2 regions of the Cohaesibacter intestini genome follow, and region 2 is predicted to be linked to the other one. Evidence: riboswitches for the same ligand, from Rfam matches in the RefSeq annotation. Region 2 holds a riboswitch; the other holds the start of a gene.
The links. Region 2 has a riboswitch for S-adenosylmethionine ahead of DSD30_RS00060 (O-succinylhomoserine sulfhydrylase). Riboswitches for the same ligand answer to the same signal wherever they lie in the genome.

Region 1: linked by a shared signal. The riboswitch ahead of DSD30_RS11300 (hypothetical protein) and the one ahead of DSD30_RS00060 (O-succinylhomoserine sulfhydrylase) in region 2 are both predicted to bind S-adenosylmethionine.

What each region holds. Positions count from the first base shown of each region.
Region 1 is NZ_QODK01000003.1:116,135-131,296, reverse strand. Features, by position in the region: gene DSD30_RS11315 (hypothetical protein) at 1-1,000, shown strand, start outside; gene DSD30_RS11310 (group III truncated hemoglobin) at 982-1,542, opposite strand; gene DSD30_RS11305 (ChbG/HpnK family deacetylase) at 1,571-2,329, opposite strand; SAM-I-IV-variant riboswitch at 3,413-3,517, shown strand; gene DSD30_RS11300 (hypothetical protein) at 3,607-3,966, shown strand; gene DSD30_RS11295 (glycoside hydrolase family 3 N-terminal domain-containing protein) at 4,017-5,117, opposite strand; gene hisG (ATP phosphoribosyltransferase) at 5,262-6,242, opposite strand; gene DSD30_RS11285 (ATP phosphoribosyltransferase regulatory subunit) at 6,254-7,396, opposite strand; gene hisS (histidine--tRNA ligase) at 7,457-8,944, opposite strand; gene DSD30_RS11275 (mechanosensitive ion channel family protein) at 9,238-10,065, opposite strand; gene DSD30_RS11270 (DNA-3-methyladenine glycosylase I) at 10,234-10,884, opposite strand; gene DSD30_RS11265 (hypothetical protein) at 11,015-11,803, opposite strand; gene DSD30_RS11260 (protein phosphatase CheZ) at 11,971-12,696, opposite strand; gene DSD30_RS11255 (DUF2927 domain-containing protein) at 13,146-13,931, shown strand; gene DSD30_RS11245 (L,D-transpeptidase) at 14,227-14,955, shown strand; gene DSD30_RS21880 (GGDEF domain-containing protein) at 15,160-15,162, opposite strand, start outside.
Region 2 is NZ_QODK01000001.1:6,100-21,261, reverse strand. Features, by position in the region: gene DSD30_RS00115 (substrate-binding domain-containing protein) at 1-971, opposite strand, end outside; gene DSD30_RS00110 (ATP-binding protein) at 1,216-2,556, opposite strand; gene DSD30_RS00105 (TrkH family potassium uptake protein) at 2,563-4,014, opposite strand; gene apaG (Co2+/Mg2+ efflux protein ApaG) at 4,084-4,482, opposite strand; gene DSD30_RS00095 (CDP-alcohol phosphatidyltransferase family protein) at 4,723-5,364, shown strand; gene DSD30_RS00090 (hypothetical protein) at 5,361-5,951, shown strand; gene DSD30_RS00085 (VOC family protein) at 5,956-6,384, opposite strand; gene DSD30_RS00080 (sulfurtransferase) at 6,771-7,709, shown strand; gene DSD30_RS00075 (YeeE/YedE family protein) at 7,714-8,841, shown strand; gene DSD30_RS00070 (hypothetical protein) at 8,841-9,032, shown strand; gene DSD30_RS00065 (acyl-CoA thioesterase) at 9,116-9,556, opposite strand; gene DSD30_RS00060 (O-succinylhomoserine sulfhydrylase) at 9,640-10,833, opposite strand; SAM riboswitch at 10,911-10,990, opposite strand; gene DSD30_RS00055 (peptidoglycan-binding domain-containing protein) at 11,098-11,643, opposite strand; gene DSD30_RS00050 (2'-deoxycytidine 5'-triphosphate deaminase) at 11,908-13,005, shown strand; gene DSD30_RS00045 (IMPACT family protein) at 13,005-13,586, shown strand; gene DSD30_RS00040 (GNAT family N-acetyltransferase) at 13,865-14,956, shown strand; gene DSD30_RS00035 (glutathione S-transferase) at 14,971-15,162, opposite strand, start outside.

The sequences.
Region 1 (15,162 bases), on a different contig from region 2:
GGAAGGCCCTGTCACCCATTTAACGCCTCCTGCAATTGCACCATCAGGTGTCGAACTGACGCATTTGCTGGCCCATCCGCAAGGTCAGTGTGATCTGGAGGGCCTTGCGGCTGCAATCAGCATGCAGGACCTGGCCTTTGAATGCGAAGGAGACGGACAGCTGGCTCAACATCCCGCCTTTCCCGCAGCCGTGCGTCAGGTGATCGGGTCGGAACTGATGTCGACAGCCTCGCGTGAGGCACTGGCGGGACTGCCCTGCCCCTGGGGCCCGGCCTGCGGCCTGCATGTCTTTTTCAATGGTCAAAGCAACAAGCAGATGGCCGGACTGGCCTGCCCTTGGCTAGTGCGGACAGACAGCACTGGCGCGAACAGCATGCGCGTCACCTTGCGATTGTTCGGGCTGGGGCAGCTTTGGTGCAACAGTTTGGGGGAAGCAGCCCATCGGGCACTGGAGCGGGGCATCAATCTGGCGGGGGTGAAATCGGCATGCCAAGGGGTGCTGATCCGTTCGGTGGATCGTCTCTGGTCTCCCTTGCAAGACCCGGTCCCGAAGGCCAACAGGGCACTGGTGCACTTCACCACGCCCTTCCATGGGGCAGCATCGACAGAAGAGTTGATGGATAGCCCTTCTGATCGGGCGACCGTCGGGTCGCAGTTCCTGAGCAGCCTGCTTTCGCGGGCAGAGGATATTGCACGCTGGCATGGCCTTTCGCTGGCAGTGGACCGTCAGATGCTGGATGATGCCGTTGCATCGGTTCAGATGACGATGGACGCACTTGATGTAAGCGAATGGAACCGGGCTATCAGCCAGAGCGGTACGGCCCGTATTCCCATGCGGGGACATACAGGGCTGTTGCAGTTGCAGTTGGGACCGGCGCCGGATCCGGCTCTGTTGCGGCTGCTGCAGATTGGCTCACAGCTTCATTGCGGCCAGGATCTAGCCTTTGGACTGGGGCGTTATGAGCTGTTCCTGACTGCCGATCAGGACTCGTCCTGTTGATCCTTGCGCCGGACGAAAGCGAGGAAGTCCTTCGACATGACACCGTGATCAAAGGCATCGGGTGGCGCGATCCGACCTTGCATAAACACTGCCATTTGCAAGGTCTTGGCGATGGTCTCCGCCCGGCTGATATAGAGATCCGCCGCCGCCTCGGGACACAGATCACGCGCGGTTTGGCGGAACAGGGTCAACCAGTCGGCGAAGTCTTCCGGATCGAGCCCCTCGAGCTTGAGATGGGCAGGAACAGGCTTGCCGCCATATTCCCGCGTCTGCATCAACATAGAGCGCCAGAATGCCTTCATCCGGTCCAGATGCTCAGGCCACTCCATGCTCAGGCCACCGGCAAACAACATGGCCAGCCGGGGATGCTGGCGGACCTTGCCGTAAAATGTGTCGACCAGATCCGAGACCTGCTGCTCGGTGATGGATGCGTGGAGCGGTTTGCCGGTACGTTGCTTTCTCACCAGAGGACGCCCGACCAACTCTTCGCTGGTAGCCGTGTGGGGGCCCATGCCGAGATCGTTGTCGTCTTCCTGCTGCATATCACTTTCTTTCCCGCAAGCCAGTATTCTAGGTGTTGAACCAATCCATTTGATCAAAACGCCTTCCCGGGTCATTGTCAAAGCGCTCGAGCCGAGCCCTGTCGCGTTCCTCGTCAAGAGAGGGGCGCACTGCGTACCATATCTGGGTGTCTTGTCGCCAGCTGGATTTCTGAGGCAGTCGTTTGAACTGTTTGACTTCCACCAGCATCCGGCGGTTCCAGCTCTGGGCCTGATGCAGATCGCTATGCCAAACGAAACGGCGTGCCATTCTTTCACGCAAACCACCGGGCCGTGACAGGGTGGGCACAACCATGGCAATGGATCCGAGATTGAAATGCCCGAGACTGGCAGTCGCTCCCAACACTGCCGGTGCAAACATTATGATGGCCTCTTCCAACAGAATGAAAGCCGGCGACCTGCCCATATGCGCAATGAAGCGCTTGATCTGGGTACGGAACTCCCCTTCCAAAATGCGCGCATCCAACCCACCAAACCGCGCCGCTGCAATCAGATCCTGCCGACGCGGCAGAGATCCCTCAGAAAGACGGTTGGCCGGAGCAAAGCCACTGCTCAAAGGAGAGAATGCGCCTGTCAGGCTCAGATGCATTCCGATGACAGTTGACAGAGCCGGATTTTCGACCACCTCCTCGCGCAAGAGCCGAGCACTCTGGGGCCAAAGGTCCGACACAGGCAGACAGGCAACCGCTCCGAGAACCTGATGCCGCACGAGCTGCAAAACGGCCTTGTTGATGCCATCGGTCATCGCATAGTCCAGAACACAGAGCAAGGCGAGTCCTTTTCATTCTTCAGCCGGTTCAGGCACCATGCCAGCGCAACTCGACCCATCTCCAGACATCAACCGTTTCATACTGATGGTCAGTTGGCGCCTCTATTCCGCAGCATCAATAGGCTCTTGATCGAACCTGTGCAATATGTGTTTTCGGGCCGGAATGATTCGTTGACCTCAACGCGAGACCTATTTTTCTTCGTGCGTACAAGGCGATATCGACTTATTTCCGAAGCGGCGGGTTCAGAACTGTTAAAAACACCTTTTGACAACTGGGCAAGGCGATCGGGTCTGGTCAACAAATTGGGCTTACAAGACAGACCATTCCAAATGCAGGATGGTCTCAATATTTCGGCAGGAAACCTGCATGCGACCATGGGTCCTGAGATTTGAGTGGAGAAATTGGTATTTAAATTCCAATCCACTTACGTCATACTCAAATCTTCGCCTTCTCATATATGAGGTTATTTTTCCGCGCGCCCAATTGTTCGTGTAAATAAAAACAATAGTAAATTCAGGACTAAACCCCACCTTAACTCTCAGCATTCCAATGCACAGCCCAATTTCAGCCTATCAATTAAATTTTCAGTTTAAAAAAAATCATTTAACAATAACTAAAGTCATAATTACAGCCATACATCACTGAACAAAATTAAAATATGTTTTTATCAAATCACAATACTGTCAATTTATAAATATCATAAAATTATTTTCCTGAATTTTTCTAGATATTCTTTTTATTGACTATTTAATACACTTTTCTCCTAACTTTATAAGGAAAAAATCTGGCCTTTTTCAAGAATTTCCCCGTATAACCACTTTTACTATGGAAAAGTGATCTCCTGTAAAATATACTGAAACACGGAGAAACTAAGACTGCCCGACCGGCATTTGTCCCCCAAATCGATGCCGTATAGGAGCGCGGTTTCTCCCAAGACGGTCCCCACATCTAACCGTCACGAGAGGTCGTCGGCAACGACGGCCTCTTTTTGTTAACTGTTGCCCTTGCGCCACGCCAACAGTCTGAACAACCGCTTCTTCATTAAACCACCTTGATCTGGCCGCAATGTCGCCGTATGGTTTGGCCATCATCATGAGAAGGGCTGGCGCCCTCGCCAACCTGCCAACCGCGGCAAGGTGGCACCTATTACGGGATGTGGCGGCATCTTTGCAAACCGCGAAGATGGCGCAAACACGCGGATATTCCCATATCGTCGCCAGTCTTCCAAACCGTGTCAGGTGCACCAGGCGCTTTGACATGCAAGGAAGGAACAAAAATGTTTGAAGCAGCCGATTTCGATCGTCACCATTCTGCAGAGTCCGATTCCATTCTGGCACAAGGACATGGAAAACGGATTTCATCTCCCCTGAAAGCACCCGTCGATGCGATTGCCTATGAACGGGCGGTACGCACCATTCTCGAGGCTGGGTTCAAGGCACGGGTTTTGTCCTGGCGATCTGCCTATGATCTGGGCGCACAGAACAATCTGTCCCTCGAAGCGCTGCGGGAGCGCGTCAGCCAATGCGTCCGGTTGATTGATGCCGGTCTGGGTTGTGCGATTGACGAAACCCTGTTTGCGGCTTTGGTTTTTCATTATGCTCCGCTTGCGCGCGATATTGCCCGTCAGCCCCGATGATCCAACTGTGCGCACGGGTCTCAACGCACCCTCGGCTTGGTCAGCCTTCATCAGGTTGAGCGGGAGCGCTGGATCTTGTCTGCCGACTGGAAAATCCGACCTTCCTGAATGCGCCCCTCGCGGATGGCCGAGCGGATCCAATCGACCGCTTCGGACGGGTGATCCGGGTCGGGCTTGAGACTGTTGGATAAAAGCAGCAAGTCATAACCCGCTTCCACTGCTCTGAGCACCGCTTCACGGGGTTTGGCGACCTTGCGCACTGCTCCCATATCGAGGTCGTCAGTCATGGTCAAACCCTTGAATTGCAGGCCCCGCTGTAGCACATCCCGGATCAGGGTCCTTGAAAAGGTGGTCAATTCACCATTGTCCTGCTGGGAAATCCGTACATAGAGATGGCCGGTCATGATCATGTCGGCCAGCCCCTGTCGGACCAGCAAGGAGAAAGGTTTCAACTCCTCCGGATCCCAACTGTCGCGAATGTCGACAAAGCCGTTATGGCTGTCCTTGTTGGACAGACCGTGGCCGGGAAAGTGCTTCAGGGACGTGTTGATGCCATAGCGGCGATGGGCGCGGATGAAGGCAGCCGCATAGGCGACAACCGTATCAGCATCAGCGCCATAGGCGCGCAGGTTGCGGCCTATGACAGGATTGTAGGCGCGATGAAGATCTGCAACGGGGCCCAGATTGAGCGTGAAGCCCATTTTGGCCAGTTCGCGGGCCGCCACTCCATAAAGTTTTTCTGCACCCGCCACATCTCTTGTCTGGGCGACACGCAAGGCAGACGGTAGACGCGTGAAGCCCTGCTTCTCGCGCAGGCGCTGAACAGCCCCACCTTCATGATCAACGGCAATATGGGTGACCTTGGCATTGTGAAACAGGTTGTTCAGCCCCTGCACATCACGACCCGAGCCAATATTGCCCGAGAGATAGACGACTGAAGAGGCCCTGCCCTTTGCCACATGATTGGCAATGGAGCGGGCAAAACGACCCTTGGCGCTCTTGCCGGAAAAGCCGATCATGATCAGACGCCCAATCGCCCGATCCAGATCAGCGGCATTGACGATGTCGGCCTTGATCAAGGCAGGCGCAGCAAGAGAACCGGCAGCCAGTTGCAAGGCCCGACGACGAGAAAGCAAGAAAGGCTGCTGCATGGATAGGTCCGCTGTTTGTGCCCGATGGATCCGCTTGGACGCGTCAAAACCAAGGCACAGGCGTGCCTGCATGATTCTGACGAGCCGATTTCGCTTCCCTTGAAGCCAGAGCTTTGAGTCGAAATCAAGGCCTCGGCAAAAAGCCTAGTCGTCGAGGCGCGCGATCAGGTGATCAAACAGCGGATTGGAGGCTTCGAAAATATAATCGAGGCTTTTGACCGACACTTCCGTCGCCCCCAAAGCCCTGAGGCGTGCGGCGATCGGATAGACCGAACCTTCGGGCGCATGCAATGTGACGAACCCTTCCCCATGGCCGAGCGGCGCATAGGCATTGGCGTCGGCAAATTCATCACAAATCTGCTGACTGACAGAGGCGGCATCAAAATGGGCGGCGGTGATTTCGCGCCGGGTGCGGGCAGCTTCCTCGGCCTGTATCCGATCAAGAATTTCGCTCAAGGCAAGGCGGGCCTCTTCCGACCAGTCCGTTGTGAGGGAGGCGACCAGATTGGCCTCGGAGCGCAAGATGACACCATCATCCAAGATCTTGAGATTGTTGGCTTCAAGGGTAGAACCGGTCGAGGTGATGTCGACAATCACGTCTGCGGAGCCTGCCGCCGGCGCCCCTTCGGTCGCGCCAAGGCTCTCGACGATCTTGTAATCGACGATCCCGTGGCTGGCAAAGAAGCTGCGGGTCAGGTTGATATATTTGGTCGCGACCCGCAGGCGGTGACCATAGCGGGCGGGCATGTCGATGGCGACGTCGCCCAAATCTTCCATGGTGCGGACATCAATCCAGGCCTTGGGCAGGGCTATCACCACATTGGCATGACCAAAACCGAGCTTGATCAACAGATCGACATAGCGCTCCGGCGTGGTCAGATGCTCGCGGATCAGATCCTCGCCCGTCACCCCAAGATGGACGGAACCGGCCTTCAGTTCCTTGGCAATTTCAGAGGCTGACAGGAAGGCGATTTCGACATTGTCGATGCCTTTGAGGTGACCGCGATAATTGCGTGCTCCGCCGGGACGGGCGACTTTCAGCCCAGCACGGGCGAAGAAGGCGTTGGCGTTTTCTTGCAGGCGGCCTTTGGAGGGCACGGCGATGATGAGAGGTGACTTGCTCATGATAATCTTCCCTAGCCCTCAGCTTTGTTCAAACGATCCAGCCAGATCACAAACCCGATGGCAGGCAGGGCCTCGAGCGAAAGGTTTGCATCAACGCGCGGGGCCAACAGGCCCAGCAGGCGATCATAGCGACCGCCACCGGCAACCGGGCTGGCTTCGTCTTCAAAATTCAGCTCGTAATTGAAGCCGGAATAGTAATCGAGGCGGCGGCCGAAATCGGCCTTGAAGCAGATGGGTGCGTCGGAAGCAACAGACGCCTTGATCGCTTCAACGCGCTCTGCAAACTGGCTCAAGGCGTCTCCCAACGGATTGCCTTCAGCCGCATCAAAGGCTTGCAACTGAGACAGGCTGTCATCAAGCGAACCGGAAATGGCGAGATAGCGAGAGATGGTGTCGATTTTCCCAGCGTCCCAGCCTGCATTGGCTGCCAGCTCGGCCTTTTCCATGTAACGCTCTGCAATGTCGCCGACAGAGCGTCCGCCAACCGCGGCAAGACCGGCAATGTCGAGCATTTCCTCGACCGCGTCGCGCACGGCGGCAGGATCCTTGCCTTCAAGAATACGGGCAAGACCGGCAGAGGCTTCCTGATCATCCGCCCCACCCTGAGCCAGACGCTTGAGCATCTTGTCGAGCAATGCCCGGTCGCCGAACGCCCCTTCAAGGCGACGCTGCCAGACGGTTGGCGTTTCCAGCGCCGTCAACAAGGCCGAGAAGAGCGCATTGTCGCCAATGGTGACAATCGGGGTGCGGTTCGACAGGCTTTCGACAAGCTTCAAGGCCCCGGTGAGGCTGTTGGCGTCAAAGCTAACACCACCTTCAGGGTCGAACTGTTCAAGGCCCGCCTGCCAGCTTTCGCCGGGCAGATCGTCACCACGCTGGCGGAAGACCGGACCAACACAGGCATAATTGGCAACTTGATCAATCGGGGCCGAGGAGAGATGGTGCAGGCAGGCCGGAATGGTGAATTCGGGCCGCAGCGCCATGGCTTCGCCATTGGCACCGGGGGCCACATAGAGCCTGCGACGGATGTCTTCTCCGATCAGATCGACAAAGACATCGGCATGAAACAGCACCGGCAGATCGATTGCGGTGGCACCTACGGCTGCAAATTGCTCGGTCAGCTCGGCCCGCATGGCATCGGTCATATAGGTCATGTCATCTCCTTACCCGGTTGCCCGGGGATCTTGGCGGCCCCTGTAGCCGCTGAGCCGAATTCACCCGGCAGCGTTGGCTGCAGCGCGGTCGGCGGCTTGGTCGGCCAGCATCTTCCTGACGGTATCCACCAGATCGGCAGTGGCCACTTCGACCTGTGCCGGGCGGCTTTCGCGCCAGGTGGCATTGTCCTCGATCTCGGCGGACAGGCGCTTGCCCTCTTCAAGATCCTTGATCTGAACGATGCCTTTTTCTTTCTCATCTGATCCTTGAATGATGGCCAGCGGACAATCGCGCTTGTCGGCATATTTCAGCTGATTGCCGAATTTCTTCCAGTTGCCCTGATAAAGCTCTGCCCGGATGCCTGCGGCACGCAGGTCCTGCACCATTTTCATGTAATGGCCGAGGCTTTCCACGTCGCCATCCATGACGGTGACCAGAACCGGGGCAACCATTGGGTCATTGCCGAGTTTGCCGAGATTTTTCAGCGCGGTCATCAGGCGGGAAACGCCGATGGAGAAGCCGGTTGCTGGCACATCGCGGCCAACGAAGCGCTTGACGAGGCCATCATAGCGACCGCCGCCGCCGACAGAGCCAAACTGAACCACTTCGCCCTTTTCGTTGGTCACATCAAACAGCAATTCGGCCTCATAGACCGGGCCGGTATAATATTCGAGGCCACGGACGACAGATGGATCAATCAGGATGCGGTCCTTGCCATAGCCGCAGGCATCGAAAATTTGCTGCATGACTTCGAGTTCGCGGGTGCCGTCATTGTCCATTTCCAGCGTGCCTTCAGTGAAAGCAATCACTTTCTCGACATTCTCGGCGCTAAGGCCTGCGCCCTTGGTGAAGTCGCCGGACTCATCCTTGCGGCCTTCGCCAAGCAAAAGGCGAACCCCTTCGGGGCCGAATTTGTCGAGCTTGTCAACCGCCCGCAGCACCATCAGGCGGGCTTCGACATGCTCATCGCCACCAAAGCCGATTTCGTCCATCACGCCATCAAGCACCTTGCGGTTGTTGACGCGGATGACATAGTTGCCGCGTTCTATGCCCAAGGCTTCCATCGTGTCGGCCATCATCATGCAGGCTTCGGCATCGGTCTGGACGCCCGGCGCGCCGACGGTATCGGCATCGAACTGCATGAATTGGCGGAAGCGGCCCGGCCCCGGCTTTTCGTTGCGATAGACATAACCGACGCGATATGTGCGGTATGGCAGCTGGATTTCGTTGATATTTTCCGCGACGTGACGGGCCATTGGCGCGGTCAGATCATAACGCAGGCTCATCCATTGCTCGTCATCATCCTGCACGGAGAAGACACCGGCATTGGGGCGATCGGTGTCGGGCAGGAATTTGCCCAGACAATCGGTATATTCGAAGGTAGGCGTCTCAATCGGGTCAAAGCCATGATGCTCATAGACGGCCTTGATCTTTGCGAGCATGTCTTCGGTTGCGCGAATGTCTTCGGCAGTCCGATCCACAAATCCGCGCGGCAGGCGGGCCTTGAGCTTGTTGGGCTTTTTCTTGTTTGCCTTGTTCTGGGCCATGATTGGACGTCACTTCGTTCGGGTTGAAAGAGGTTCAGGCTGCCTTTGTTGGAGCGGCGAAAACTTGCCAGATCCACAAATGCACCCTGTTCGGTCTCTTCCCTAGCCCATCACTCAAGGCGCGACAAGGTTTTAGCCAGAAACAATTGGCGCAAAGACCCGTTTTTCTCTCGCTTGTCGACAAGCATCATCACTTTGCCGTATCAGCAAAAGGTTGCGCAGACATGACAAAGGCAGCGCCTCAAGGCGCTGCCTTCGCAATTCGAGAAGTCGGTGAAAGGCTCTCGGGCCGGTCAGCCTTGCTGTGCTTCGCCTTTGGCCTCTTTAAGGACTTCAACCTGATGGGGATAGGGAATGGAAATATTATTGGCATCAAAGGCTTCCTTGGTGGCCTTGATGAAGGCGAATTTCAGTTCCCAATAATCAGCCGCCGCGCACCAGAGGCGGACCGTCAGATCGACCGAGGAATCCCCCAGATTGGTCACCCGCACCCATGGGGCAGGCTCCTGATGGACGCGCTCATCCGCATTGGCCAGATCGAGAAGGACTTGCATGGCCTTGTCCATATCGTCGTCATAATCGATGCCGAAGACTAAATCACAGCGGCGGACCGGATGAGCGGAATAATTGGTGACAATCGATCCCCATGCTTTGGAATTGGGCATGATGATCTGCACATTGTCCGGCGTCGCCATCTCGGTCACGAACAGATTGATATCCTTGATCGTGCCGGCCGTGCCGCCAATGTCGACATAGTCGCCCATTTTGTAATGGCGAAAGATGATCAGCATAACGCCAGATGCCACATCGCTCAAGGTGCCCTGCAAGGCAAGACCAATGGCCAGAGACGCTGCACCCAAGACCGCGACAAGGCTGGTTGCCTGAAACCCGAAAAGCTGAAGGACCGCGATGCCGACAAAGGCCAGAATGAGCCAACGAACCATAGACGAGGCGAAACTGACAAGGGTCTGATCAAAGCGGCGTATGCGCGAAAGGCGATTGCGGACAATCCGTCCGGCCATTCCAGCCACCAGATAGCCAATGATCAGGAAGGTGAAGGCCTTGACGACATTGATAATAAGGGGTGCATAGGCCCCCAGTTCGTTGATCAACTCATTCATGCTAAAACTGCTTCTGGTTTGAACGATGTGTTACCTTGCTGATCCGATCAGTGAACAGAGGGAGTTGTCGATCGCAACAGCAAAGTAGATTTACCTACAGTCTTATATCAAATACAGAGCAAAGCAAATGGTTGCATTGCCACAGGCCTCAAAACCGGCTTTGGGTGATCAGGCCGCATTGGGCCGTGTGAAGCTGTCGCGTTCACCCTCGATCACGTCACGACAATAGCAGCCTTCAACATGATCATTGACCAGTCCCATGGCCTGCATGAAGGCATAAATGGTGGTCGGGCCGACAAAGGACCATCCACGCTTTTTCAGATCTTTGGAAATGGCTTTCGAAATGTCGGTTTGGCTGAGCTTGACCAGTTCTTCATAGATCGGGCGGTCTGGACGATCTGAGGCACCGGGTTCATGGGCCCAGAAATAGGCTGCCAGCGAGCCGAACTCGCGGCGCAATTCCTGCGCCCGTTTGGCATTGTTGATGGTGCTTTCAATCTTTTTGCGGTGACGGACGATGCCCGCATCGGCAAGACAGCGCTCAATGTCGGCCTCGGAGAAGGCTGCCACCTTGTCCATGTCGAAATTGGCAAAGGCGGCGCGAAAATTCTCGCGCTTCTTGAGGATCGTGTACCAGCTCAGCCCTGACTGAAAGCCTTCAAGGCAGATCTTCTCGAAAAGAGTCCGGTCATCGGCAACCGGGTGGCCCCATTCGTCGTCATGATAGGCCTGATAATCGGGCTTACCACCGTGCCACCAGCATCGCGCCTTGCCATCTTCACCGATGATCAGTCCGTTGTCTGCCTGTTGATCTGCCATTGTGCTTCCCCCGCTCAATCAGCGCACACGTTCCGTCTTTGTTCTTATTGTGATTCCGCTATGGAGTCAATCAGGCGCACGCGCGGACCGAACGAGATCGACGCAGGGCGGACCGTTGATGCACTTGGTGCTATTCCGAGGGGGCTTGCGGGACGTTGATGGGCGCCGCCTCATTGGCTACGGATCGCATTGCCTCATAGGCAGCGACCCATGCTTCATCCGGCATCTTGGGACATGGACGATAGGTCTTGTCATAGTCGACCAGGCGCGGCAAGAAGGTCAGATCCGATCTATCGGTTGGATCGCTTTTGAGGAAGCCCATCTCCTCGAAGGTGAAGGCGATCCGACCATCATCGGTCTTGGCAGTCACCGCTTTCTTGAGTGATTGCCCCGTTTCCTGCCCGCCAATGAAGGACAAGGTTCCCTTGCCATCAAAACGGAACATGCGCATCGGAATGAGCGTATAGTTGGGAGAGGTGAAGGCGTAAACATAGCGCAGGCTGTTGGCATTGCCAGCATCGTCGAGGGTGGCCCTGTTGTTGGCGTCGCTCTGCTTTTCCCGCACACGCATGCCCACGGCCCGCAGAACGGCATGCGACATGGCAAGGCGGTGATAGAAGCCATCAAGGCCCTCAACCGCATCATTCAAGCGGTAGGCCAGCGACTTGTGCATCACATCATCGACCGGCCATGGGTGAGACCCGTCAGGAAGCGGAGGCCAATAGTCTTTTGCTCGCTGTTTCACGTCTGCCAGATAGGCTCGATATTGTTCATTGGTGACCGGGCCAAAACTGCACGCGTCCTGATCCGATTCCCGATAGAGATATGGCCAGGCAATGTTGGCCATATAAATGATCAGGATGAGGGACAAAAGAAAGCGGGGAAGAAGCGATACCAAACGCTTGGCAAAAGGCGGCATGTCAGTCTCCGGTGGTCAAACAGCACGTCCGGGCACGACCAGTATGGTCTTGTCTGGGCAAGAGGAAGCTTGTTTCTTTCTGCTTCTTCCGAGACGGAACAAACAACAAAAAAAGCCCAAGGGTATAGTCCCTAGGGCTTTTAGACCATTTTTTGCAGATTGTGAACTTAGTCGAACAGGGCGTCGATGTCGTCCTGGCTGGCCACACCTTCTTCGCCCCCCAGAGCCGGGCCGTTGAGCAGTGCGTCGTCGCCGGTCTTGGCCAACGGATTGTCCACTTCGATTTCCTGGAAGTGGTCGATGCCGCCCCAGATTTCCATCATGCTGACGATGCGCTCTTCGATGAAGCGCAGAACGTTGACCACCTTGGTGATGCGCTGGCCGGTGAGATCCTGAAAGTTACAGGCCTCGAACATCAAGACAACGCTATCCTGAATTTCATGAGTCCATTGGTCTTCTTCACCGGTCAGAACCTTGGACAATTTGTTGGCATTGTCATCGATCGTCTCGGCTGCGGCCAAAATCTGCTCGGTCGCCTGCTCGGTGCCCTGCACAATGGCGTCAAGTTCGTCGGTGACCCTGTTCATCTCTGCGGAATGCAGGCCATTCACATGCAGGGTGGCAATTTCGCGCTTGGTTTCGGCGATGGCTTCATAGATTTCGTCCATCTCCTTTTTCAATTTCAGCGCTTCATTCATCTCGGTGCGGTAGGTCTCCACCAGATTGGTGTTGAGTTCCTGAGCCGGCTCGATCAGGGAGCGAAGAGCTGCCAGCTCTGCCATGATCTGGTTGTGCTGCTCACCCGTCATCGCCGAATTGGCTGCTGAGGTTTTTTGTGGCAAGGCATCGCCCAGAATTTGTTCGATTCGAAATGGTTTCGTAGCCAACGCCATTTCCACTTTACTCCCACAGATCATACTTCGGATGCGCTCCGCCCTATTAATAAGTAGAAAAACTTAGTGAGCGGCCGCACTATTTTCATCAAGGGTAATCCTTGCGTTGCAGAAGTCTATCTTGGCTTTCGTTAAGATAGGGTTTTTGGAAACTGAAAAATGAAATTTTTATCTACCTGTATTCGTTGTAGAAATCTTGCTGCTTTTCTCACTCCTTGCCATCGACGCAAAGATTGTCACTGTGGTGCCATATGTGCTGTTTGCTTTCTGCAAGACTAACAAGCAAAGAGAAGAAACCGGACCGACCCCTGTCGGATTTTTGATTGGGCTGGTGACTGGCTTTTTTTCGGTCTGTTGGATAGTGTCTTTTCCAGTCAGACAGACAGCCCTCCCTGGATGGGTTGCAAAGTCCGTCCAAATGCGACCGATATTCAGTAAGACATGCCCAGATGCTCCGATTGTTCGACAGATTGCCGTTCCCTTTTGCCATGCTTGTGATTGGTGCCAAGCGGATGGCATGCATCATGCTGGCTGCTGCCTGCCTGACCCTGTCGGTTCAAGGGTCTGTTTTGCACGCTGCGAATTTTGCCGACACCGATATCGCCGACGGATTTTACAAGACGGTGTTCGGGGCAGAAATCCGGTCCCTTAGCTGGGGAAGCCAGACGAACCGGGTCAAGAAATATGTCACACCGGTAAAGATCTGGATCGACAATCGCGCCCGGCTCAATCGACTGAAGACAGTCAGGCAGTTTGTGCGCAATCTGCCCAGACAAATTCCCGGACTGAAGGTTCGCTTTGCCCGGACTCCTAAGGATGCAAATTTCCGTATTTATATAGTCGATGCCAAAGATTACGAGGAAACGGTGCGGTATGAGGTGTTTGGCCAGGCCAACATGGAGGTGCCGGGGCAGTGCATTGTGCGGGTTCTGTCCCGCAGATCGGGCATCTTGCGTTCGGACGCGGTGATCGTATCGGATCAGGGCCTTTCCCTGTTTCGCCGCTGCATGGTGGAAGAAATCCTGCAAGGACTGGGGCCCCTGAACGACGATGCAAGCCTCATCCACTCCGTTTTCAATGATACCAGCACGTTTGATCACTTTACCCGTTACGACCGGCTGATCATGAATATGCTATATAATCCGGATGTTAAACCGGGCATGACCTTGAGGCAGGTGCGTCCAATGACCCCTCGCCTGCTTAAAGAAGCCAAACGGATCGTTGGCGCGCGCTAAGCCCTCTGACCTGCAAAGTCGCCTCATCCTGACAGAGTGTTTTGCTCCGCTCAGTCTGGATCACGCGCGCCGGATTGGTAAAGAATATTGGTAAATTTTTCCTTTTTTTACACTTTCTTTACGCTGACTCCATTCAGGCATCCAAGCAAGCTTTTGTTTACCTTTTTGTTTGGTTTCAAGCCTACACTGAGATCCATAATTCGGGAGCATTTTTTGAATTTTGCTCCATAAGTCAGCTATTCGCCCCGGCCGCTCAGTCGCCGGATGACGTCGATAATGTGTTGTGAGTCTGTCGATGAAGCGTCTTGTTTATTCTCTTTGTGCTGTTGCACTGAGCAGCGGCGGTGTGATTTCCACGCCCGCTGATGCCACTTCCCTGCGCTATGCACCGCCACCGCCGGTGATGCTGAGCGCTGACCGGATCGATCCATGGATCATGCAGTTGCGTCCCGGTCAGGTCCGCGCCGTTCCAACAGAGGTGCGGCCAAAGGTCAATCGCAAGCATTATGCCTCCGTACCGCGTCAAGGTCGGACACAGGCGCTGTCGGCGAAAAAGACCAAACGCCGCGCTCCCACCATTGATCCACGTTTCTTGCCCACAGTGGTCGATTATCAAGGCCCGCACAAGCCGGGGACCGTGATCGTCAATACCAATGAGCGCTATCTCTATCTGATTGAACGGGACGGCACAGCCCGCCGCTATGGCGTTGGTGTCGGACGTCCCGGCTTCGAATGGGCGGGCGCCCACAAAATCACCCGCAAGGCCGAATGGCCAAGCTGGCGGCCACCGGCAGAAATGCGCGCCCGTCAGCCGGGTCTGCCTGAATTCATGGAAGGCGGTCCACGCAATCCACTTGGTGCCCGCGCCCTCTATCTGGGGTCCACCCTGTACCGAATTCACGGCTCCAACGAGCCCTGGTCCATCGGCCAGGCGGTCAGCTCCGGCTGTATCCGGATGCGCAATCAGGATGTTCAGGACCTTTATGAACGGGTCGGTGTCGGCACCAAAGTGGTGGTCATTTAAAACCGCCCCTTCAATAGCATTTATAAAGTCAAAAAAGTTGAGAGAGAGATCCACATTGGATCTGTAAACTGGGCTTCCTTCGGGAAGCCCTTTTTTTGCGACGGTTTCAAAAAAAACGCCCGCATCCGATCTCACGGACCGACGCATAGGCATCAAAGCTACGGTCCAGCCGCAGCATGGAACAGTCAAACCGGTTGAGTGGGATCA
Region 2 (15,162 bases):
CCATATTCAGCGGTTGGAGAACCTTCACCGGTCATGTCGTCGGACATGAAGAAGTCAACATACTCTTTCAGGCCAGGAATGACGCCCAGATGCGCTTTCTTGACATAGAAGAACAGAGGACGGGACACAGGATAGGTACCATCAGCGATCACGGCAGCGTTTGGAGCGATACCGGACATGGTCGCAACTTTCAGCTTGTCGGTGTTGTTTTCGTAGAAAGCAAGACCGAAGACGCCGATGCCGGTTTTGTTGGAGTCGATGCGAGCAAGGGTTTCGGTATAGTCGCCGTCAATGTCGACAGACTTGCCGTCTTTACGAACCTTGAAGCACTCTTTGGCAGCTGCTTTTTTGTCCAGGCCGGAAGCCATGTACAGATCGAAAGCGCCAGCGGCTTTACAGCCAGCTTCGAGAACCTTGGTTTCGAACACTTCACGGGTACCGTGCTTTTCACCAGGGATGTAAGCAGCGATTTCCCACTCTGGGAAGGAAGCGTCGATTTCGGACCATTTGTTGTTCGGGTTGTCAACCAGCTTGCCGTCAACAACGGTTTTTGGTGCCAGAGCGTTGAACCAGTGGATTGGTTCGAATGCAAAGTCAGCGCCATTGATGTCAGAAGCGAAGACAATGCCGTCATAACCGATTTTGACTTCAACGATTTCCTTGACGCCATTTTCGCCGCAAGACTTGACTTCGGAATCTTTGATTTTGCGCGAAGCGTTGGCAACGTCAATGGTCTCTGGGCCGGTGCCTTTACAGAATTCTTTCAGGCCAGCGGAAGAGCCACCAGATTCAACGATTGGGGTTTTGAAGTCTGGGTAGTTTTCACCGAAGGATTCAGCAACGATGGTTGCGTAAGGAAGAACGGTGGAAGAACCGGCAACCTGAACCTGATCGCGGGCCTGAGCAGCGGTGCCGGCGAGAATGGTGGTTGCAGCAAGAGCAGCTACACTAGCAAAAGAAGCAAATTTCACGTGACCTCTCCATAAGTCAGTTTTTTGAACGGACAGGTCTTCTATGACCCAACATGACCGTTCTTGATAGGTACGGGCGTCTTGGCATCGGGCACGAAATGTGCGCTCGCAAAAGCCGTCAATCGCTCGAGACAGGCGGACCCTATCGCTCGGATGTGATGGGTATATGACACTTATATTTCAGTATTATGACAATTTAAGAGTCTGTATTTGTTGGAGAATTTTTTGGATAGTCATTTTACTGTCACAAAGTGTCAATCTCTGTGACAGGGAGTCGCACGTCAAAGGTCGCACCTTCCCCTGCCTTGCTCTCAATCAACAACTTGCCACGATGGCGAGTCAAAATATGTTTGACGATCGCCAACCCCAGACCAGTGCCCTTTTGCTCACGCGATGAGGCAACATCAATGCGATAGAAACGCTCGGTCAGGCGTGGCAAATGCTCTGCCGGGATTCCGGGGCCGAAGTCTCTGATTTTCACCGAATAATAGGATTTCCCGTCGGCTGGATCATCCAGAAGGTTGCAGAGAATTTCAACGCGCTTACCGCTCTGACCATATTTGAGGGCATTTGAGACCAGATTTTCAAACACCTGAACCAATTCGTCCCGGTCCCCCGACACCCAGCGATTGACAGAACAGTCACAGGGGGTGATGGCAACATCATACTCCTTGGAGAGCGGGGTCAGGGCGTCGGCCACATGGCGCACGATTTTGCTCAGATCCACCCGCGTGTCAGGCTGAACATGGGCTTTCATTTCAATCCGCGACAGGGACAACAGATCCGAGATCAGCCGTGACATCCGTTCGGCCTGATCGAGCATGATGCCCAGAAAGCGCTCGGTTGCCACCTTGTCGCCACTGGCAGGCCCTTGCAAGGTTTCGATGAAGCCAATGACAGACGCCAAAGGCGTGCGCAATTCATGGCTGGCATTGGCCACGAAGTCGGCCCGCATCCGCTCGATATTCTTCTGCTCGGTCTGATCATGCAACAACATCAAGATAAAGTCCGGGCTTTCCCCGGCTGGCTGGTCGCCGGACAGATGGATCGGCGTCACCCAAGCCTCGTAAAGCCGCTCGCTGTGGTCTTTAAGGGAATATTCCACCTTCTGCATCTGCCCGCCATCCAGCACATGATCCAGCGCCGCCAGCATGTCCGGCTGGCGGATGCGAAAGGACAGGGGGTCCCCTTCCTTGACATTGCCGAAGATGGTCGAGCCAGCCTGATTGGTGAACCGCACGATGCCGCGCCGGTCAAGAATGAAGCAAGGGTCCGGCAGTGCAGCCGCCAGCTTGCGCATGTGAATGTCCGGCATCATGGTCAGGCGGCGTGCTTCGGCTCGCACCTTTAGCCTCGTCACCTTGGGGCGTCGCGGCAGGATCATGGTTGCCAAGACCACAGCGCCCATGACAAGCGCGACATGGAGAAGCTGGATCTGGTCCTGAAGATGCAGCCACAACAGGCCTATGGCCGCAACCACCAAGGTCCAGCGAGCGTGCGCCAACCGGTTCAGGGGACCGCTATCCAGAATATAGCCATTGGCGGCAGCATCATCCGGCGTCAGTCTTCTTTTCTCAGGGGTCATTCTCGTTCAATCCATCCAGAAGCGTGGCAGAAACAGCACCAGTACGGTTAGCAATTCGAGGCGCCCCAACAACATGCCAAAAGAAAGCAACCATTTTGCAACATCATTGAGCGGCTGGAAATTGCCTGCCGGACCGATGATATGGCCGACACCTGGCCCGACATTGGCAATGGCCGTGCCTGCCCCCGACAGGGCGGTGACAAAATCCAGACCGGTGAGTTGTAGCAATATGCCGAGCACCAGAAAACTCAGAACATAAAGGAAGAAGAAGCTCATCACCGCGACCGAGACACTGTCATCAAGCGGATAGCCGCCATAGCGCTTGACGAAAACGCCATTGGGGAAGACGATCCGGTTGATATGCTGCTTGATCACCTGAAACATCACCTGCAACCGGAAAATCTTGAGGCCGCAAGCCGTTGATCCCTGACAGCCGCCGATAAACATGATGAAGAAGAAAAAGGCGATGGTGAACGGCCCCCATGCCTGATAATCGGTCGAGGCATATCCGGTGCCGGTCATGATCGAGACCACATTGAAGGCTGCATGGCGCAAGGCTTCGCCGCCCTGAAACAGGCCGGACTCGATGGCATAGAAGGCCGCGATCGAGGTGAAAAAAGCCAGCAGACCGAAAAAGGTCAACACTTCGGAATCCGAAAACAGGCGCCTGCTGTGGCCGCGCAGTGCCTGAATATACAGAATGAAGGGCAGGGAGCCGATGATCATGAAGATGATGGCGATGATTTCGATCTGGGCACTGCCATAATGACCGATGGAGGAATCGTGCGAGGACAAGCCGCCTGTGGCGACCGTTGTCATACCATGGACGACCGCATCCAGCGCATCCATCCCGGCAGCGTGATACAGAATGCTGCAAAGCGCGGTAAAGACGATGTAAAGAGCCGTCAGTCCAGCCGAAATCTGCGTCGCCCGCGGCAGGATCTTCTCCGCTGTGCTGAAGGCCTCTGCCTGAAACAGCTGCATGCCACCCACCTGCAACATCGGCAGGACGGCAATTGCCATAACGATCACACCCAACCCGCCAAGCCATTGCAGAATGCCCCGCCAGAGCAGAACGCCTGCCTGCATTTGGTCAAGGCCTGACAGGACGGTCGAACCGGTGGTGGTGATTCCCGACATGCTTTCAAAGAAGGCATCCGTATAGCTTGGGGCGGCTCCTGACCATAGAAGCGGCAAGGCCCCAAAGGCCGCCAGAGAAAACCAGGACAGGACCGTCATCACAAAGGCCTGCCGGAGGGTGAAGTCCACCTTGCCACTCCGCGTTGCCAGCCAAAGCCCGCCGCCGACAAAGACCGTGATTGCGCCTGAGGTGGCAAACACCCGCCATTGCGGGTCGCCAATGGCGAAATCGACGAGGGCGGGCAGGAACATGGCTGCTCCCAGCACGGAAAGCAGTGCGCCGATCACCAGCAAGACAGGCCTTACATCGAGCAACATCTGGGAGCAGTGCCTTCCTCAAAGAGACAATCTTGTCACAGCTGGCCGCGAAGGGCCATGTGGACAGGGTCAGTTCAGTGTGATGCTTCGGTTCGGGATATCAAGCGAAAAGGACGGGATGATCACCTCAAACAGCGAACCATCCTCTGCTTCCATCTGAAAATGTCCCGACATGATACCGGACTCGCTGTCGAGCGGACATTGAGAGCTGTAGGAGTAAGAATCGCCTGCCTCGATCAGCGGTTCTTCGCCGACGACCCCACGGCCGCGCACTTCCTGAAGGCGGCCTTGCCCGTCGATGATTCGCCAATAGCGTGACCGCAACTGGACATCGCTCTGTCCCAGATTGCTGATTTCGATGTGATAGGCCCAGACATGGTGGCCTTTTTGCGGTGAAGAGCGGTGGGGCTGATATTCCGTTTCAACCATCACCTGCACCGAATCTGTTATCGCTTTATAGGTATACACGCTTTATCCTCGGGAGCGGTCGCCTGACGGTCTGCCCATCATTTGGTCGCCATGATTTCCCGTCGAGTCAAGACAGAGAAACCAATGGACTTCAAGTGTTTCTAGCGAAAAAGTTATCAAATGTGCATGGCAATTTGGTTGGCCAAGCCCCTTATGAATGACAAAGCCCCCGGACTGGCCCTTGGTTCAGTCCACGAGACACAAGCGCCCCAAGACTGAGCTGCATGGAAAGTGACGATTATGTTTGACGCCCGCCTGCGCCGCTTCATCGATCCACCGATGAATGAAACCGGACGATGGATTGCCCGAAACGGCATCACGGCCAACCAGATCACCAGTCTTGGTTTGCTGCTGGGGGTCCTGGCGGGAGTTGCGATTGTCATGGAGGCCTACTGGCTGGGTTTGTCGGTGTTGCTGGTCAGTCGGGTTATGGATGGTCTTGACGGTGCGGTGGCCCGCGCCAGCCGCAAAACCGATCTGGGCGGCTATCTCGACATTGTCTTCGACTTTATATTCTACGGCCTCATCCCGCTGTCCTTTGCCTTCGCGCGTCCGGAAGACAATGCCCTGCCGGCGGCCGTTTTGCTAATGGCTTTCTATGCCAACGGGGCAAGTTTTCTGGCCTATGCGATCATGGCCGAGAAGCGCCAGATCAGCACCGAAAGCCATGGATCCAAGTCGCTCTACTTCACAGGTGGATTGGCAGAGGCCGGTGAAACATTCGCTGTTTTCGCCGCCTTTTGTATTTTCCCCGACCATTTCGCTCTGATCGCCTATGTCTTTGCTGGCGTTACTGCTATCACCACCATTTCGCGGATCGTGCTGGCGACCAGAGTGTTCAGCCATGATGATCTGTCAGACGAGGATACGTCCCGGACATGAAGCTTTCTCACTGTGCAATCGATGGTTTGACCTTCGCCTTTTACAAGGCGCGGGGCGATTTTCAGAACAAACTCGTTCGTTGGTCGACCAGATCGCACTATTCCCACTGCGAAGTGATCTTCTCCCTTGCGGAGTTGGAGCAAACGGTGCTGTGTCATTCCTCCTCCTCGCGAGATGGAGGCGTTCGGTCCAAGGACGTGTACTTGCATCCGGACCATTGGGATCTGGTTCATCTGCCCCTATGTTTCTTTGATCCCGAACGGGCGGATCGCTTGCTGACAGAATCTGCCGGCGCGCGCTATGATTATCCCGGCATCCTGCTCAGCCATGTCTTCTCTCTCAATCGCCATTCTGAAAGCCGCTGGTTCTGCTCGGAATTCTGCGCGGCGCTGATCGGGATCCCGAACCCGCATACCTACAGCCCGCAGGCTTTGTATGATCTACTCATCTATTTGCGGATCGAAACCGCAGCCCTGTGGGCCGATGATTGCCAACAAAAGCCAGTGGCAGGTGAGGCATCTGGCAAAGGGGCTGACAAAGTGTCCGGCAAAAAACAAGCCTGCGGCTGTCAAGCCAAAGGGGCCTGATCCCTTACGGCAGGATCAAATGCCCATCGTCGCCAATCGGGAAAGCCCCATGAGCGATTTCCCACAAGTAGCCATCCGGATCGGCAAAATGACCTGAATAACCACCCCAAAAGGTATCCTGCGCCGGTTTCTTGATGCTGCCGCCTGCTGTCTCTGCCAGCGTCAGCACGCCATCCACCTCAGCTCGCTCGCGGCAATTATGCGCCAACACGATGCCACAGGCCCCCGCTTTGGGTTTGAAATCAGGGTCGGGCAGTTCCTCTGCCATTTTGTCGATCGGATAGAGCGCAAAAACCGTCCCGGCTGTCTTGAAAAAGGCAATGCCGTCCTCTGGCTTGTAACCCGTTTCCCAGCCCAGCCCGTCGCGATAAAAGGCGACCGCGCGCTGAAGATCATCCACGCCCAACGTGACAATTGAAAGTCTCGGTTCCATATTGATCCCTCATTCTCTCTGGTTTGTCGCCAGCCTAACAGATCACAGCGCGCGTGTCAGACGAAGAAAACAAAAAGGGAACAAAAGGCGCGATCTTATATTGGAGTATAGAATGATTTTCTTGAGTTTCGGACGCATGGTGTCAGATAGGGTAACTGAACCCAACTAAGAACTGAATATTGGAATTATTTTTCCTCCATCGCGATGACTCTAAGATAGCCTTTCTTGCGTTTTTTGGCATCAGATGCACAATGGGCCGCAACGAACAAAGGGGATGTCGTCAGGGGCATCCAGAACAAAAACAGTTCCCGCACACTCCCATTCCTCCCGAACCCCAGCGCGATTGCGGTGCGGCCTCTGGCTGCGACCCGATCAGGAGAAGCATAATGAAACATTTGATGACCCTCGCCCTGGCCGCCTTTGGCCTGTTGACCGCGCCGGTTGCCGCTGCAACCTTTGGCCCGCTGGTTTCCCCGCAGACCCTTTCGACAACCGATGCCAATCCGCTGATCATCGATATTCGTGGCAAAGGCAAAGACGGCGTCAGCCTGTTTGAGCAGGGCCATATCCAAGGGGCTGTGAATGCGCCTTACGGCCTGTTCCGTGGCACCAAGGAAAATCCCGGCAAACTGGTCTCCCCGGAGCATCTACAAAAGGTACTGCGTGAGATCGGCGCCACCAAGGACCGCGCCACAGTGATTGCCTATCAGGGTGCCAACATCTCCGACTTCGGTGCCGCTGCCCGTGTTTACTGGACGCTCAAGTCCGCCGGTTTCAAGGATCTGTCCATTCTCAATGGCGGCCTGAACAACTGGACGGAAGCCAGCCTTCCACTGGCCAAAGGGGCAGCAAGCCTGACCCCGAGCACCATTGAGGTCACCTTCTCCAGCCAGTGGCTGGCGACCACCGATGACGTTCTGAAAATCGTCAATGGCGAAGAAAAAGCCCGTCTGGTCGATGCCCGTCCGGAAGAATTCTGGAAAGGCGAGAAGAAGCACCCGGCAGCCGCCAAACCCGGCACTCTGCCGCAGTCGGAATATTTCGTCCATTCCAGCTGGTTCGACAGCAAGCCGGTCATCGCGGACGCTGCCAAAGCCAAGGCGCTGGCAGCCGAAGCTGGTTTCAAAAGCGGCGAACAGCTGGTCAGCTTCTGCAATACCGGCCACTGGGCTGCCACCAACTGGTTCGCCCTGTCTGAACTGGCGGAACTGGACGATGTGAAACTCTACCCAGATTCTCTCGTTGGCTATTCCAATGCCGGTCACGACATGGCCAACACCCCGGGTCTGTTCCAGACCCTCATCAAACAGGTAACGGGCAGCTAATCCGGTGACTGATATCACAGCAAGCATCGAGCCCCCGAAAAAGGGGGCTCGCATTCTTTCAGGTGCGGCCCTTGGCGGGGTGGCCCTGTTTTTCATTCTGGCTCTCATGGCCTCCGCGGGCGTCCGTTATGGCTTGGTTCTGGCCATCGGCATCGGCTTCGGTCTAACGCTCGAAGGCTTGCGCTTCGGCTTTGCCGGTCCATGGCGGGCGATGATCCTACGCCGCGAACCTGCTGGCCTGATTGCCCAATTGCTGGCCATTGCTCTGGTGGCACTGGTGGCCTTCCCGCTGCTGGCGGGGGACAATCCCGAATTGATCGGTGCCCACGGGGCTGTGGGCTATGCCATGGTTGGTGGAGCCTTTGTCTTTGGCATTGCCATGCAGTTGGTCTTGGGCTGTGGCTCTGGCACCTTGGTCAATGCGGGCAGTGGCAATCCGGTCAGCGTCGTCGCTTTGCCCTTCTTCGTCATCGGTGCCTTTGCTGGCTCTTACCATCTACTCTGGTGGAATGGTCTGGGCTCCCTGCCGTTGATCGTGCTTGAAGGCACCACCGGCCTTGGCATCACCCTTGCTGGCCTTGCCCTGATCGGCCTTCTGGTCTGGGCTTTGGCCCCTAGGGAAGCCCGCAAGATCCCGCGTCGTCTGATCATTGCCGCTCTGTTGTTGGCCGCTTTGGCTCTGGCCAACTTTGTCGTTGCCGGGCAGCCATGGGGCGTCGTCTATGGCCTTGGCCTTTGGGGGGCAAAAGTCTCCACCGCCTTGGGCGCGGACCTGTCTGCCTCGCCTTTCTGGGCCAACGAGGTGCATCACGAACGGCTGATCAGCAGCCTGCTGACCGACTATACCTCGCTGACCAATCTGGGCATTATTCTTGGAGCCTTGATCATTGCCGTCTGGCGTTCAGGTCTTGGGGCGCAAATCCCCAAACTGCCACTCAAGGCATGGATCGCCACCATTGTAGCGGGCTTCCTGCTGGGCTACTCCTCGCGCCTTGCGCTGGGCTGTAATGTCGGGGCCTTTTTCTCGGGCATTTCCACCGGCAGCTTGCATGGCTGGGTCTGGTTCGCCACCGCCTTTGCTGGTTCCTGGGTCGGCATCCGCCTGCGCAAACCCTTTGGATTGGAGAGCTGATGATGGCCATTTTTGTGACAAGCCGTGCCATGGCAGCTTTTGCCACCTTTGCCGGACTGGCGGCCATTTTGGCGGTCGATCTGTCCAACAGCAAGCCGCTCAATCCTTACAGCGCACCCGCAGCCATCGCCTTGGGTTCGAACGAAGCCGCCAGCGGAGCCTTTTGCGCTTTGGTGCCGCCCAGCAAATAAGCGGCGCTGACATCATCAGACAAAAGAAAAGCCCGGAGGGACATCCCTCTGGGCCTTTTTGTTTGGGGGCAAGACCTGCTGGATCAATAGGTTTCCAGCGTGTGAAGCTGATCCGGTGCGACCGAATAGCGGGCCTTCTGCTCGTCGGTCAGCGGCACCGCCTTGCGCGTTTCGGCGCTGATCGGCACCCACAAGGTGCGTGCCTTGGCCAGCAATTTACCATCATTGCGGCGCAGAATATGGGTGAAGCGCTCGAAATGCCGATTTTGCCGCCCGCCAATCCATGTGCGGGCATAGACATCATCTTCAAGGAAGGTCTGTCTTTTATATTCGATCTCGTGCTTCATCACGACCCAGAACAGGCTGTTAAATTCATGCGGACGCGCCACATGACCCCAGTGGGTCACCGCCGCATCCTGCACCCAACGCAAATAGACCGTATTGTTGACATGGCCCAGCTCATCGATATCAGAGGGCTGAATGGTGATGTCGAGTTCAAACGGGATTTTCGGGTCGGGAAACATGAACCACCTGCTAATCTGATCAAAGCTCCAATCTGGCGAAGATAACCGCAAAAGCAAGTGGGTATTTTGTCCCACAAATGCCCTCAAAGACGCGCCAGAGCCTGCTCGAAATCGTCCCACAGATCTTCGACATCCTCCAGACCGACCGACAGGCGCAACGTGCCTTGGCCAATACCAGCGGCGGCCAACTGATCATCATCCAAACGCTGGTGGGTGGTGGTGGCCGGGTGTGTGATCAGGCTTTTGGCATCGCCCAGATTGTTGGAAATCTTGATCACTTTGAGGGCATTTTCCAGCGCAAAGGCCTTGCCCTTGCCGCCAGCCACATCAATCGCCACCATGGTTGAGCCACCGCGCATCTGCCGCTTGCAGAGTTCCGCCTGCGGATGGTCGTCACGGCCCGGATAATAGATCCGCTCGATCGCCTTGTGACCGGCCAGCCGATCGGCCAGCAATCCGGCGCTGCGGGTCTGTTCCTTGACGCGCAGCGGGAAGGTTTCCAGACCCTTGAGCATCACCCACGCATTGAAAGGCGACAGGGATGGGCCGGTATGCCGATGAATGTCTTTGAGTTCTTCTTCAATGAATTGCTCGCTGGACAGCACCACACCGCCGAGACAACGCCCCTGACCATCAATATGCTTGGTGGCCGAATAGATCACCACGTCGGCGCCGAGCGCCAGCGGGCTCTGCCACAGGGCGGTGGCGAACACATTGTCCACCACCAGCCGCGCGCCAGCTTCATGAGCAATGGCCGCAACGCCAGCAATATCAATCACCGAGAGAACCGGGTTGGTCGGGCTTTCAAGGAAGCAGGCGCGGGTGTTTGGCTGCATCGCCGCTTTCCATGCATCAAGATTGGTGCCATCGACCAAAGTGCATTCCACACCAAAGCGCGGCAGCAGCTCGCTGACAATATAAAGGCAAGAGCCAAACAGGGCGCTGGCCGCAACCACATGGTCGCCCGCCTTGACGCAAGACAGCATCGCTGCCGTCACAGCCGCCATACCCGAGGCCGTCCCACGCGCCGCTTCTGCCCCTTCGAGCAAAGCCATCCGCTCTTCAAACATCGAAATGGTCGGGTTGGCATAACGCGAATAGACATAGCCGGGTTCTTCGCCCTTAAAGCGGGCTTCCTGGCTTTCGGCGCTGTCATAGACATAGCCCTGCGTCATGAACAGAGCCTCGGATGTCTCTCCCCACTGGGACCGCATCACGCCGCCATGGACCATCTCGGTGGCCGGACGAAGGGTGGAAGGCTTTTTGGTCTCTGACATCACACAATCCTGTCTCTTCAAAGCCGGGAGCAGATACACAAAACCCGGCAACGCTTGTTAAAGCACGACCGGGTTCATCTCTTCGTCCCCCGGCCTTTTAGCATCCTTATTTAACGTGGCGGCAAGCCGACCGGCTCAAATGACCACGAAGTAGATTGCTTATAGGAGGAAAGGGCAGGGCTGTCAACAAATTGGCGGTTTGAACAAAAAAGAGAGGCAACCATGGTTGTCTCCCTTCAGAAACGGTTTCAAATGGCGTCTATCTCACCCGAACCAGCCCTTGACCTTACCCCAGATCGAGTTGTCCGGTGCGGCCTCGGCCGAACCCTTGACCACGTCGGCGCCTTTCAATTCCGGCAGGTCTTCGCTTTCAAAATGCTCTTCATCGGCTTTCACAGCAGCTTTTTCAACCACCGCATCGGTGACCACAGAGGCAAAGCTCTTCATTTTGGCGAGCGTTGCCGGGCCAGCCATGCCGTCAACATCAAGGCCGTTTTCTTCTTGGAATGCCATCACCGCCTTGCGGGTGCCAGCACCAAAAATGCCGTCCGCTCCGGTGCCAAGATCTTCCTGCATGGCCTTGACCGCAGCCCCGCGTGAGCCGACCCGCAACAGAACCAGCTCATGCAGCCCCATAGCGGTGAAGGTGTCCGGCCCGGCAATGCCGTCAACGGCCAAGCCGTTGGCTTCCTGAAACGCCCGGACCGCTTTCTCGGTGCCCGGACCAAAATCCCCGTCGGCATCAATGCCGAGTTTTTCCTGCAACCGCTTGACCGGTGCGCCTTTCAGGCCCCGTTTCAAAATGGACATTGATCTCTCCTCTGCTCGATCAAATGGCAATGATAATATGAGTGATGAAAACCGATTACATTGCGTGCGACTCGCACCCGCCCGCGAAACTCCGTAAGCACAATAACGGTTGTCAGAATTGCGGCAAGAGATATGTGTGAGGAGAGCATCATCAGGGCGTCCCAAACAGACAATCTGCCACTTACTGGCGAAGTTCGCGATTGCTCCTCCTCTCTCCCCTTGCTACACACAATCAAATCCACTCCATCCTGCAAGGCCCGATCCATGAGCGCTCTTTCCTTTCCCGGCACCGGTATTTTGAATGATGCAGACATTGCCGCGCTGGTCGAGGCGGGGGCGATTGGTTTTGATAGGCCACGGGACGCTGACCAGATCCAGCCAGCCAGCCTTGATCTGCGCCTCGGTTCCACCGCCTACCGAGTGCGGGCCTCGTTCCTGCCCGGTCCCAACCGCACGGTGAAAGAGCGCCTTGATCACCTGCAGCTCCACCAGATCGATCTGAGTGAAGGGGCGGTCTTGGAGACCGGTTGCGTCTATATCGTGCCGCTGATGGAAAGCCTGAAACTGCCCGACTTCATTGCCGCCGCTGCCAATCCGAAAAGCTCGACCGGCAGGCTCGACATTTTCACCCGCATCATTGCTGACAGGGCGCAGCAGTTCGACAAGATCCCCAAAGGCTATCAAGGCCCGCTCTATCTGGAAGTCAGCCCACGCACCTTTCCCATTTTTGCCCGTGCAGGCTCGCGCCTGACACAAATCCGCTTCCGGCAGGGTCGGGTGGTGCTGAGCGACGAAGAGCATCGCGCGCTCCATGCCACTGAGACACTGGTTGCCAGCCAGACCCCTTTCATCGCCGATGGCATTGCGGTCTCGATTGATCTGGCTGGCGAGGGCATTGTCGGCTACCGTGCCAAGCGCCATGCCGCCGTCATCGATGTTGACCAGCGCGATGCGCTCGACATGCTTGATTTTTGGGAGCCGATCCCGGGGCGGGGCAGGGGAGAGCTGATCCTTGACCCCGATGAATTTTACATTCTGGTTTCCAACGAGGCGGTCCATGTGCCACCGCTCTATGCCGCCGAAATGGTGCCTTTTGATCCGCTGGTCGGCGAATTCCGCGTCCATTATGCGGGCTTCTTTGATCCCGGCTTTGGCCATTCCAAGGTCGGTGGCTCCGGCAGCCGGGCCGTGCTGGAAGTGCGCAGTCACGAAGTCCCCTTCATTGTCGAGCATGGCCAGATCATCGGCCGCCTCGCCTATGAGAAGATGCGCGCGCGCCCCACTGCGCTTTATGGCTCTGGCATCGGCTCGAACTATCAGGCACAGGGCCTCAAGCTCTCCAAGCATTTCAAGGTGGTCTGATGGCCACACTGAAGACCATAGAAACCGAGTTCTATGCCGAACTGGAAGAGAAAAAGTCCCGTTTTCTTGCCTTTCTCGTACCCATCGACCAGTTCGAGGCTCGGCTCGAAGCCCTGCGTATCGAGCATCGCAAAGCCAGCCACCATGTCACAGCCTTCCGGCGCATACATGACGATGACCATATCGAGGAAGGGGCCAAGGATGATGGCGAGCCGGCAGGCACCTCCGGCATGCCGATGCTCAAGGTGCTGATTGGCCGCGAGTTGATCGATTGTGGGGTGATCGTGGTGCGGTATTTCGGAGGTACCAAGCTGGGCGCAGGCGGACTGGCCAGAGCCTATTCCGGCGCAGCCAGCCGGGCGATCGATGCCGCACAGCTTGTCGTTTGGCAGCGCCTGATGCAATATACGGTTAAGGGCCGCTTCGATCAGACCGCCGATCTGGAACGCCAGATCAGTCTCCTCGGGCTCGACGTACAAGACCGTCACTATACCGAAACCGGCGTCGATATTCTGGTCGAGGGGCCGGAAGCGCAAATCGAAGCCATGAAAGACTTTCTGCACGAGTTGAACCTCTATTGAGGGAACGGAACCGGTCATCCCGCCGCAGGGTCATTTGTCGCACAGGCTCAGTAAATCAAATTTAAAGCTTTTGGTTGCATAACCAATGGGCGTTTGCTCCACCTTGCCCAAAAGGCTCTATGGCCGCCCAAACGCGCAGAAGATATGAGTTTACACTTGCTTATGATTATTGTGTGAGTATCGGAGCGCCCGTGCGTCACTGTTTCGGGAGCCAAATATAGCGATCTGACTGTGTAGGTTGCAGTTGCTCGATATGCAAAAGATGATGAGAGCGAAAGATGATGGAATTGAACGTTTCCGAGGATTTTGATTTCCAATCCGAGGAATATTCAGATCTGTATACCCAATCTGATTGCACCGCCTTTCAGCATCCTGTCTGGCAAACCGCCATGCAACAGCATGTGCGCAAACAAATCGGCCTGCGCAACAAAACCCTGCAATTTCGCTGTAAGAAGAGCGGTCAGCTTGTCGGCATATTGCCTCTTGTCGCCCGCAAGAAAATGGGCACCAACATTCTTGAATTTGCCAATCTTGGATTGGTTGATTACGCCCTTCCCACTTTGCATACCAATTTCTGGCAATGGGTTCCGAACCCCTCCACCCTGAGTGTCGAGCTTGATCGGGTGCTGGGCCGCTATGACATGCTGCGTATCAAGCATATGCCGTCGAACGATCCGAACTTCCTGCGCTTGTTGCCCAACGCCTGTATGGAGCGAGCCAAATTCAGCGCCCATGTCGCGGAATTGGGCAGCGACTATGACAGCTGGCGGACGGACGTCATTTCCAAGGCTGAGCGCAAGAGCCGCGACAAGAAACGCCGCGCCATGATGCGCAATGGGGATTGGCAGATGAATCGCCTGACCGATCCCGCCGATATCACCGAGGCCTTCAACCATCTCAAGCTCTATCACAAGGAGCGTTTCGCGGATCGCCCTGGCAAGGACATGCTTCAGGATGGCAGCAGTTTCCGCTTCTATGTCGATCTTGCCTGCCATTCGGCCGAGTCAGGCTTCTCGCGTACCTATAGTTTCACCTATGACGGCGATATCGTTGCTGTCCAGTTTGGATTGCATGACGGCGACCGCTATCTCTATTTGATCATGGGCGTGGATTATGAGCGCATGGGCAAATACTCACCCGGCCTGTTGATGACCGAGGACATTATTCGCGATTGCATTAAGGACGGTATCAAGACCTTCGATCTGACGGTTGGCGATGAACCCTACAAGGCGAAATTCGGGACCAAACCCGTAGCGATCTATACCCTGTGGCACGCCTCTTCCATGCTTGGAACCATGGGCCGAACGGTCGCTGATCTGATGCACAAACAGAAGGTTGGCAACAACCTCCTGCGCTGGATGTCCAATTAACACCGCATTGTGCGTCAATCAGGCCCCGGAAACAGGGTCACCGGATCCCCGTCCTGCCAGACTGGCCATCTCCTGAAAATCGACGAAAACAGCGCTGACTGTTCATGGCCCTGAAGCCATGCAAGCAGACGCGGCGGCACGGCATCATCAAACCAGTCTCGATCGGTATTGGCAAATTGCCGTACAAAGGGGAACAAAGCAATATC